3 regions of the Methylophilus sp. DMC14 genome follow, and region 2 is predicted to be linked to each of the others. Evidence: predicted binding sites of a transcription regulator. Region 2 holds the regulator's gene; each other region holds the start of a gene.

Region 1 (3,271 bases), on a different contig from region 2:
CGCTTTGAATACCAGCAGGCCGATCGGCAACCAGGCCAGTGGGGAGACCGGCTTGAGCAGGCTGATAATCGGCGCCGCCATTTTTGACATAAAGGCATAGCGGCCGATGATAAACCCCATGGGGATGCCGACAATCGCTGCCAGCGCAAAGCCGGTGGCGACGCGTTTGAGCGAGTTCAGGATGTTCCAGCCGATACCCATATCATTCGGGTTGTTGATATAAAACGGGTCGCTAAACAGCTCCACCGCCGAATGCCAGGTCTGCACCGGCCCTGGCAAGCCCTGAGTCAGGGCGGCCACGGTAGACCAGATGGCGCCAAAGATCAGCAAGCCAATCACAGGCGGTAACAGTCCTTCAAAGACACGTTTGGCCATTGCCGCCCATGCCCCGGCTTTTTTGCTTGCCGGGGTGGCTGCTGTTGCGGTGGCCGAGAGAGGGCTCACCACCGCGACAACCGGTTTTGCTTGCTTGGCTGGCATTGCTTTGGCAGCCTGCTCACTGTTTTGCATGATTTTTTCCTTGTTAAAGCTGACGACACTCATGGTGACTCTCCTTGAAAGAATTACGCTTTAACCTTGAAGCTGTTGGCATAAGCTTTAGGGTCTTTACCATCCCAGACCACGCCGTCAATCAGCTTGCTGCTGCGCATCACGTCTGTTGGCACGCTAATGCCCAGAGATTTGGCGGCTTCGGTATAAATATCAATGCGGTTCACCTTTTTCGCCACGCCGAGGTAATCCGGGTCAGACTTGAGCAAGCCCCAGCGTTTGTGTTGGGTCAGGAACCACATGCCGTCTGACAGGTAAGGGAAACTGACCTTGCCATCATTGAAGAACTTCATATAGTTGGGGTCTTCCCATTTTTTGCCGATACCATTGTCGTAGTGGCCGAGGAAGCGACCTTCAATCACTTCTTCTGGCGCATTGACATAGGCTTTGCCTGCGATCAACTTGGCCACTTCGGCACGGTTTTTGGTCGCATCAATATAGCGTGAGGCTTCGAGGATGGCTTTGGTTAACGCCAGCGCGGTATTCGGGTTCTTGGCGATAAAGTCAGCGGTGGTGCCCAACACTTTTTCCGGGTGGTCTACCCAGATATCTTGTGAGGTGGCGACGGTGTAGCCGATCTTGTCGTAAATGGCACGTGCGTTCCAGGGTTCGCCCACGCAGTAGCCATCCATATTGCCAATCCGCATGTTGGCGACCATTTGTGGCGGCGGTACGACGATGGTTTTCACGTCCTGCATTGGATTGATGCCATAGGTCGCCAGCCAGTAGTACAACCACATGGCGTGCGTGCCGGTGGGGAAGGTCTGGGCGAAGGTAAAGTCGCGGTTTTCGTTATCCAGCAAACGTTTCAGCGTGGCACCACTGGTGACGCCTTTTTCCTTAAGCTGGTTAGCCAGCGTGATGCCCTGGCCGTTGTTGTTCAGCGTCATCAGCACGTTCATGTCTTTTTGCTGGCCGCCGATGCCCATTTGTACGCCGTAGATCAGGCCATACAACACATGTGCAGCATGCAATTCACCATTGACCAGCTTGTCACGTACGCCTGCCCACGAAGCTTCTTTAGACGGCACAATCTTGATGCCATATTTTTTATCAAAGCCCATTTGCGCGGCGACAATAATCGGCGCACAGTCCGTCAGCGGGATAAAGCCCACTTTCACTTCGGTGATTTCTGGCGCATCCGAGCCTGCCGCCCAAGCCTGGCTACGGATGGCGGAAGGCACCATGTTCATCATGGCGGCAGCACCAAACGCGCCTGCCAGCGTATTCATAAAGAAATGGCGGCGTTGCTGGTTCACCTGGTCAACCGGCGTTGCCTCGGTGGGGGATACATTTTTTTTGTCAGAACTGCTCATGTCGGCTCCTTGAGATTTGATTCGAAAAAGGGGTTCGGAAAATACAAAACAAAAAAGGCGTCCTGAATGCAGACCGTGGTCTACACTCAGGACGCCTTTGTCCTTATCTTTGCCAGCCGTGGATGATGAAACAGCAACGGCTAGTCAGAAATTCAAACTGGGGTTTCCAGTTTACTTACTACAAGCAACGCACCGCCTTTGGTAGCTTGCTTGATTTTATATAAGCAAAGCTTGTGCCAAGTGGGTTGTTGTTTTTAAATGTTTGATTTTTATTGGGTTTTAACGGAACTTTTTTCAAGTAGGGCTTGAAAAGGGGGCATGCCTCTCGCACCACGTGGGTGCGGATGCACCAATTTGAAGGTCTGGGAGCGTTATGAAAACCGTTATCGCGTTACGGTATGATGGGCCAGAATATTTTCGGCCACATCAATAATTTTACGGTTCTGCTCCATGGCCAGGCTACGCATGGTTTTGTAGGCTTCCATTTCATTGAGGCCGCGCGTACTCATGAGCAAGCCCTTGGCGCGCTCAATCAATTTGCGCTCGGTCAGCGCCTTTTTGGTGTCTGACAGCTCTGTTTCCATGTCGGCAATTTGCCGGGACTGGTGTTGCAGCAAGGCGATCATAGACGCCATGGGATAGGTTTGCGAGGTGTCATGGGCCTGAAAGTTCAGCGCATTTTCGATGGGAATCGCCAGGTTGAAAAACGTGCTGTTCAAGTTGGCCTGCGGACTGGCTTGGATAGTTTGCAGGTACTGCCGGGTTTGCTCGTAATCTTGTTTGGCCTGGCGGGTGAGCCCGGCCAGCAGTTCATGCATGGTGTCGACCAGCTGGCACTGAATCTGCCACATCTCGCTCAGGCGGCGGCTGCATAAGTCAAACCAGAGGTCGGCATGGCTGGGGGTCAGGGTTTGTTGGTCGCGCGCGCTGGTCAGCTTGGCGCGGTACTTGGCATGTTGCTGCTGCCAGTCACTGGCTTGCCACTGTTGCCAGGCCTCACACAGCTCTTTGCTGCCAAACTGGCACACCAGTTCAAAGTGCCGTTCCTGCTGCGCAATCAGTTCAAACAGCTTTTGCTGGTGCGGCAGTTGCAGGCTGCCAGAGCCAAATAAATAAGCGCCTACCGCACGCTCCTGCCCGGCAAACTCCTTGCCCTGAATCAGGTTATACAAGGTGAGCAAACAGGTGGAGATCTTGCTATTGACCGAGCTGTCGGTGATCTCGAATATCAGCGCAATCAAGCTGCCGATCAAGCGGTTAAAAGATTCGATGCTATCGGCAAACGAGATATTGAGCAGGGTAATTTGATGCCGCAGTGTGGTGAGCTGGTCCAGGCCCAGCAATATCCAGGAGATCAGCGTCAGTTGCTTGGCATCGGCGCGGCTGTTTTTATCCAGATGCTGCTG
Region 2 (3,271 bases):
CTCAACAGGGATTACGGATGAATCGCTCCTTGCAACTCAAGGTCGAACCTGCCCCTGCCGAAAACACTGGTGAGCAAGGCAAAGAGTAAGCTTAAAGATGGAAACCATGGCAGCAGATCAGAACCATTTGCAGGTTAACCGCCTGAAAAAAACCTATCAGGGCCGTACCGTCGTCAAAAACACGACGCTTGAGTTACGCAGTGGCGAAGTGATCGGCTTGCTGGGTCCCAACGGGGCAGGCAAAACCACCAGCTTTTACATGATTGTAGGGTTGGTTGCGCTGGATGAAGGCAACATTACGCTGAATGGCGCCGACGTGAGCCGCGCGCCCATGCATGAGCGCGCGCGCATGGGCCTGGCTTATCTGCCCCAAGAAGCATCCATTTTCCGCAAGCTCAGCGTAACCGACAACATCCTCGCCATTCTTGAAACCCGTCCCTATACGGAAGAGCAGCGTGAGGCAAGGCTTGAGTCCTTGCTGGATCAATTGCATATCCAGCACATCCGCAACAGTCAGGCCGTCAGCTTGTCTGGTGGCGAACGTCGACGCGTTGAAATTGCGCGCTGCCTGGCCACTGACCCTAAATTTATTTTGCTGGATGAACCGTTCGCCGGGATTGATCCGATTGCCGTGATCGAAATCCAGAAAATCATCCGCTACCTGAGCAGTCAGAATATTGGTATTTTAATCACCGACCACAATGTGCGCGAAACGCTGGACATCTGTGACCGCGCTTATATTGTCAATGAAGGCGCTGTGTTTGCAGCAGGCACGCCCGATGAAATCATTCAGAACGAAGGTGTGCGTGAAGTGTATCTGGGCAAGAATTTTAGGCTGTAATCCGTCATGAAACAGAACCTGCAATTACGTATTTCGCAAAATCTGGCGCTGACGCCGCAGCTGCAGCAATCGATCCGTTTGCTGCAACTTTCCACGCTGGAACTGAACCAGGAACTAGAAACCATCCTGCAGGAAAACCCGTTACTGGAAATGTCAGACGGTGAAGAAGGCGAGTTTGAAGATAACACACCGCCTCCCCCCACTGTAGAAGCTGAGCCGACAGATGCCAGCTCGTTTGACATGGCAACGCAGCAAGAGATCACCGCACCGGCAGAAAGTCTGCGTGAAGACTTGCACGATGAGTTGGGCGGGAGCGAGAGCGACCTGCCCAATTTAAACGAGGAATTCACGCCGCCAGAGTTTGAAGATGATTATGAAGAGTTTGGCAGCACCAGCAACTGGGACGAAGCCGGACGCAATCATCAGGAAGACGAAGACAGTGACTTTTCCAGACAGGAAACCACCAGCATCAGTTTGCGCGAGCATCTGATTGACCAGATACAACTGGCACATTTGTCGCAACGTGACATGAGCCTGGTCAAACTGCTACTGGATAGCATCACTGATGATGGCTATCTGGAGCAAGATCTGCAGGAGATTGTGGAGCACTTGCCACTCGAACTTGAGGTCGAGCTGCTGGAACTGGAAACCGCCCTCAAGCTGATCCAGAATCTGGACCCTGTAGGCGTAGGTGCGCGCGATTTACGCGAGTGCCTGCTCTTGCAACTGACGCGTTTGCCGCAAGAAACGCCACACTTGCAAACCGCCATTGCCATTGCCAAAGACCACCTGGCGCTGCTTGCCAACAAAGACTTTGTCAAACTGCGCAAGGTGCTTGGTTGCGATGAAGCGGTACTCAAGGCGGCGCAGCACCTGATCCGCCAGCAAAACCCCAGACCCGGCAGCGAGTTTTCCAGCTTTAGTCACGATCACTTTATCCAGCACGATGTGGTGGTTAAAAAAATCAAGGGCATTTGGGTCGCCTCCTTAAATGATGGCGTGATCCCCAAACTGCGCATCAACCAGATGTATGCGGACATCCTCAAGCGCAACCGCGAGAGTTCAGGCCAATACCTGCAAAGCCAGATGCAGGAAGCCAAATGGATGATCAAGAATATCCAGCAGCGTTTCTCGACCATTTTGCGCGTGTCGCAAGCCATTGTAGACCGCCAACGCAACTTCTTTGAGCATGGTGAAATAGCCATGCGCCCACTGGTACTGCGTGAAATCGCCGAAGAACTCGACTTGCATGAAAGCACAGTTTCACGTGTCACCACGCATAAGTATATGCTCACACCGCGTGGCGTCTATGAACTCAAATACTTCTTTGGCAGCTCGGTAGCCACAGACGCAGGCGGCTCCTGCTCTGCCACCGCCATCCGAGCCTTGATCAAGCAAATGGTGGCCGAAGAAAACCCGAAAAAGCCTTTGTCGGACAACCAGATCACCGACACACTGGCACAACAAGGCATCGTCGTTGCCCGCCGTACCATAGCCAAATATCGCGAGTCCCTGAATATTCCGCCCGCGAACTTGCGCAAAACGCTCTAAACAAAAAAGGCCGCAGATGCGGCCTTTTTTGTTTCTCAGCTCCGATCACCTGATTGTGATCTTGGCAAATTTACGTTTACCCACCTGTGCGATCACTGTCACACCTTTAGTCAAAGGCAGATTCTTATCATCCACCTTGACGCTGTCGAGCTTGACGCCGCCTTGCTGCACTGCGCGCATGGCTTCACTGGTGCTTTCAACCAGGCCCGCCTGTTTTAACAATTGGCTAATGCCGATGCTGTCGCCTTCAATGGTCACTTCAACTTCGGGCACGTCATCCGGGATGCCGCCTTTGGCACGGGTCTGGAAGTCCTGCAAGGCTTTTTCAGCCGCGGCTTGACCATGGAAACGCGCCACAATTTCTTGGGCAAAGCCGACCTTGATATTGCGGGGGTTTGCGCCACTGGCGACTTGCGCCTTCCATTCGGCAATGGTTTCCAGCGTCGCAAAAGACAGCAAATCAATATAGCGCCACATCAGTTCATCTGAAATCGACATGATCTTGGCAAAAATAGTCTCTGGCGCCTCGCTAATGCCAATGTAGTTACCGAGTGATTTGGACATTTTATTGACGCCATCCAGCCCTTCCAGCAGCGGCATCATCAGCACACATTGCTGCGACTGGCCGGCCTGCTTTTGCAACTCACGCCCCATGAGCAGGTTAAACTTCTGGTCGGTACCACCGAGCTCAAGATCCGCTTGCAGGGCGACCGAATCATATCCTTGCAGTAACGGGTACAGAAACTCGTGAATCGCAATCGGTTGATTACCCTTGAAGCGTTTGGAGAAGTCATCCCGCTCCAGCATGCGGGCCACGGTATTGCTGGCAGCCAGCTTGATCATCCCCGCCGCACCGAGTTCACTTAACCAGTTGGAGTT
Region 3 (3,271 bases), on a different contig from region 2:
CATTAGGCATCCAAGTCGATATTCCCCTATTCATAAACTACCAGTACGAAGGTGAGGTCGCTAGGGCTGAAGCAAGTTATCAGAATGCAATTACAGTCAAATCGCAAACTACAGCGCTAGCAATCGTTGAGCTCAAACAGTCACGCGCGAATTTAATCTCGGCTGCTGATCGATCCAAAAGGTTTGATCAGGACATTTTGACAAAAGCCGAAAAAAATGCAAATTATGCTGAGTTTGCTTACAGTCATGGGGCAAGTGGTGTGCTTGATTTACTAGATGCTAGACGAGTGCTCAGAGCATTACAAATAGAGGCTTTAACCGTCAAAGCTGATTACGCCAAGGCTTTATCAGCGTGGCAGGCTGCAAACTTTAGCGTTGATATGCGTGATAAATAATCTGGTTCAGCCATGCATTTATTTTCATTGGCTTCTATCATAAAAAAACCCAAGGCCTAACCTTGGGCTTTTAAATATAGTCAGAATTATTTAGTATCAAAGCAGAGCTAACTAATCTCCCGATACCGCCGGAATTTTGTGGATGCTCAAATCTGCACCATCAAACTCCTCTTCTGGGCCCAGGCGCAGGCCAACCAGTTTTTTGAGCAAGCCATAGACCAGCAAACCGCCCAGCAAGGCAATGACCACGCCAACCAGCGTGCCTAACAATTGACTCACCAGGCTCACGCTACCCAGCCCACCCAAAGTTGTGCTGCCAAAAATACCGGCAGCAATGCCCCCCCAGGCGCCACACAACCCATGCAGTGGCCACACACCTAAGACATCATCAATCTTTAGGCGGTTTTGCGTTAGGGTAAAGGCCCAGACAAACAAGACCCCGGCTACTGCGCCGGTGACGAGCGCACCGAGCGGATGCATGACATCCGAGCCGGCACAGACTGCCACCAATCCAGCCAAGGGACCGTTGTGGACAAAACCGGGGTCATTTTTACCCAGTACCAATGCCGCCAATGTTCCGCCGACCAGCGCCATTAATGAGTTAACAGCCACCAGCCCTGAAATCCCTTGTATGGATTGTGCGGACATCACATTAAAGCCAAACCAGCCTACGGTTAATATCCATGCACCCAAGGCAAGAAACGGAATATTGGAAGGCGGATAAGCATGCAATTTACCGTCTTTGGTATACCGCCCATTACGCGCACCCAATAACAACACCGCCGCCAGGGCGATCCAGCCGCCCATGGCATGCACGACAACCGAGCCGGCAAAATCATGGAAGTTAGCGCCAAAACTGGCCTTGAGCCAATCCTGAAAACCAAAATGACCATTCCAGGCAATGCCCTCAAAAAAGGGATAGATAAAGCCGACGATCAAAAAAGTTGCTGCCAATTGCGGGTTGAATTTGGCGCGCTCAGCAATGCCGCCAGAAATAATGGCAGGAATCGCAGCGGCAAAGGTGAGCAAGAAGAAGAACTTGACCAGACCGTAACCGTTTTGCACGGTCAGTGTTTCGGCACCATTGAAAAAATGGATACCGTAAGCAATGCCATACCCAACAAAAAAATAGGCAATGGTAGACACACAAAAATCCACCATAATTTTAACCAGGGCATTCACCTGATTTTTTTGACGCACTGTGCCGACCTCCAAAAAGGCAAAACCGGCATGCATTGCCAAGACCATGATGGCCCCCAGCAATACAAACAGGACGTCATTAGCTGTCACTAATGATTCCATTTCGCTCTCCGAATTCAATAATTATTGATTGGCGTTTTGTTTGAAAGACACGCCTTTTTAAAATGCGCAGGTTTCAAGCAAATATCAGGCCATCTTTAAGTGATTGATTTTAAAAAGAGTGGAGATTGGGCACTGGCAAAAACGCCCCAAAATAACTCAATCAAAAGTGCATTGCACATTATTGGTGCAAAATTAGGCATATTTAAACAAAACTACTTAAAGATGCTCAAATGCTGATGAATGAGGCATGCCATGCGAACTCATCGAGAGTTTGCGTCAACAAAAGCGGATAAAGCGGTGGATAACCGTATCGTCGTATGCCAATACGGAGGAGGGACAGACTTATATGATCTCGACCGGTTGCAATTGCTTGAGCATTTCGACCGCATCAGGATGCGCAGACCAGAAATAGTAAAATTCACGCACCGCGTTTAAAAATAGGTGACGGGTATTTTTGAGATTAAATAGCGGCAGGGTTGCGTCAGCGGTGATGCGGTAGGCGTTTTTTTCTGTGAGTGGTGCTTCACGCAAGCGCAACAACATGAGCTTTGCCATGCGCGTACGCAGTTCGATATCCATCTCCTGCTTGTGCTCCATGGATTTGAGCGCTTTGACGTAGCCGTTAAGCGGCCATAATTCTGCTGTTTCAAACTTCTCGGACTGCAACGCCGGCCAAACGGACTGCAAATCAATCACCGCGGGCTGCCAACCGATAGGATGTAATTCAAAGCCGACAGTATCGGCATATTGCATGACGGCTTTCACATCGCCACGCCAAAAAGGATAAAACTCGCGGATAATGGTCAGGATTTCTGGCCAGCGCTGGGCTTCTTTGTCGGCCAGACAATCGTCCACCGCTTGCCGGTAGACCGTGCTGCTGCACTCCTGGTCTTTTAATAGCGGCGTTAACTCAGCCAGCACCGCGTCGCGCTGTGCCATGATGGCAGCATCAGCGCCCTTGCTGTGCAATAAATTATAATAAGCTTGAATCGCATCTGCTTCGCGGCTTGAATTCATCGTTAACAACACTAAATAAGAATGAAATGAATATGAAACGGATTATTGGTCATCATACACTGAAAAAGATAATCGTCTTAAAGGAGAACAACGATGGCTGAATGGGCCTTATTAGCCATTTTGATGGCGGGCGCATGGTATTGGATGGATACGATTTCGAAACGTGAGATCGCGCTCAAGATTGGCCGCCAGTTGGCTGAGCGCTGCCATCTGCAGTTTCTGGATGAAACCGTGGCTTGCGCCCGCGTCGGTTTTGCAAGGGACGGCAATGGTCGCATGCAGTTACAACGCACGTATACCTTTGACGTCTCCAGCCAGGGCATTGAGCGCATGGCCTGTCATCTGCAATTGCGGGGCGGCCAATTGGTAGCCTGGCATATTCCGCCTTACGTCACCCAGTAAAACGCCATGGTGGTTGGCCGCTTTGCCCCTTCGCCTACCGGTCCCTTGCACTTTGGCTCACTGGTCGCCGCCGTCGCCAGTTACTGTGATGCTAAAAGCCAGGACGGCCGCTGGCTGCTGCGTATAGAAGATGTAGACACCACCCGCCGCGTCGC

What was found. Region 2 encodes sigma-54, which starts transcription at its own class of promoters, with help from an activator protein. Its sites were predicted from a motif close to TGGCACNNTTCCTGCT; they were not measured.
Region 1: ACT53C_RS13915 (CmpA/NrtA family ABC transporter substrate-binding protein) is a predicted target of sigma-54. The motif match lies at 2,089-2,104, and genes of this name have one in related genera.
Region 3: ACT53C_RS13705 (ammonium transporter) is a predicted target of sigma-54. The motif match lies at 1,774-1,789, and genes of this name have one in related genera.

The regions. Positions count from the first base shown of each region.
Region 1 is NZ_JBQUZA010000008.1:101,261-104,531, forward strand. Features, by position in the region: gene ntrB (nitrate ABC transporter permease) at 1-543, opposite strand, end outside; gene ACT53C_RS13915 (CmpA/NrtA family ABC transporter substrate-binding protein) at 564-1,865, opposite strand; gene ACT53C_RS13920 (nitrate- and nitrite sensing domain-containing protein) at 2,249-3,271, opposite strand, start outside.
Region 2 is NZ_JBQUZA010000002.1:462,447-465,717, forward strand. Features, by position in the region: gene lptA (lipopolysaccharide transport periplasmic protein LptA) at 1-89, shown strand, start outside; gene lptB (LPS export ABC transporter ATP-binding protein) at 98-841, shown strand; gene ACT53C_RS06520 (RNA polymerase factor sigma-54) at 848-2,392, shown strand; gene tyrS (tyrosine--tRNA ligase) at 2,438-3,271, opposite strand, start outside.
Region 3 is NZ_JBQUZA010000008.1:47,808-51,078, reverse strand. Features, by position in the region: gene ACT53C_RS13710 (TolC family protein) at 1-395, shown strand, start outside; gene ACT53C_RS13705 (ammonium transporter) at 507-1,697, opposite strand; gene ACT53C_RS13700 (hypothetical protein) at 2,040-2,714, opposite strand; gene ACT53C_RS13695 (DUF3301 domain-containing protein) at 2,808-3,116, shown strand; gene gluQRS (tRNA glutamyl-Q(34) synthetase GluQRS) at 3,123-3,271, shown strand, end outside.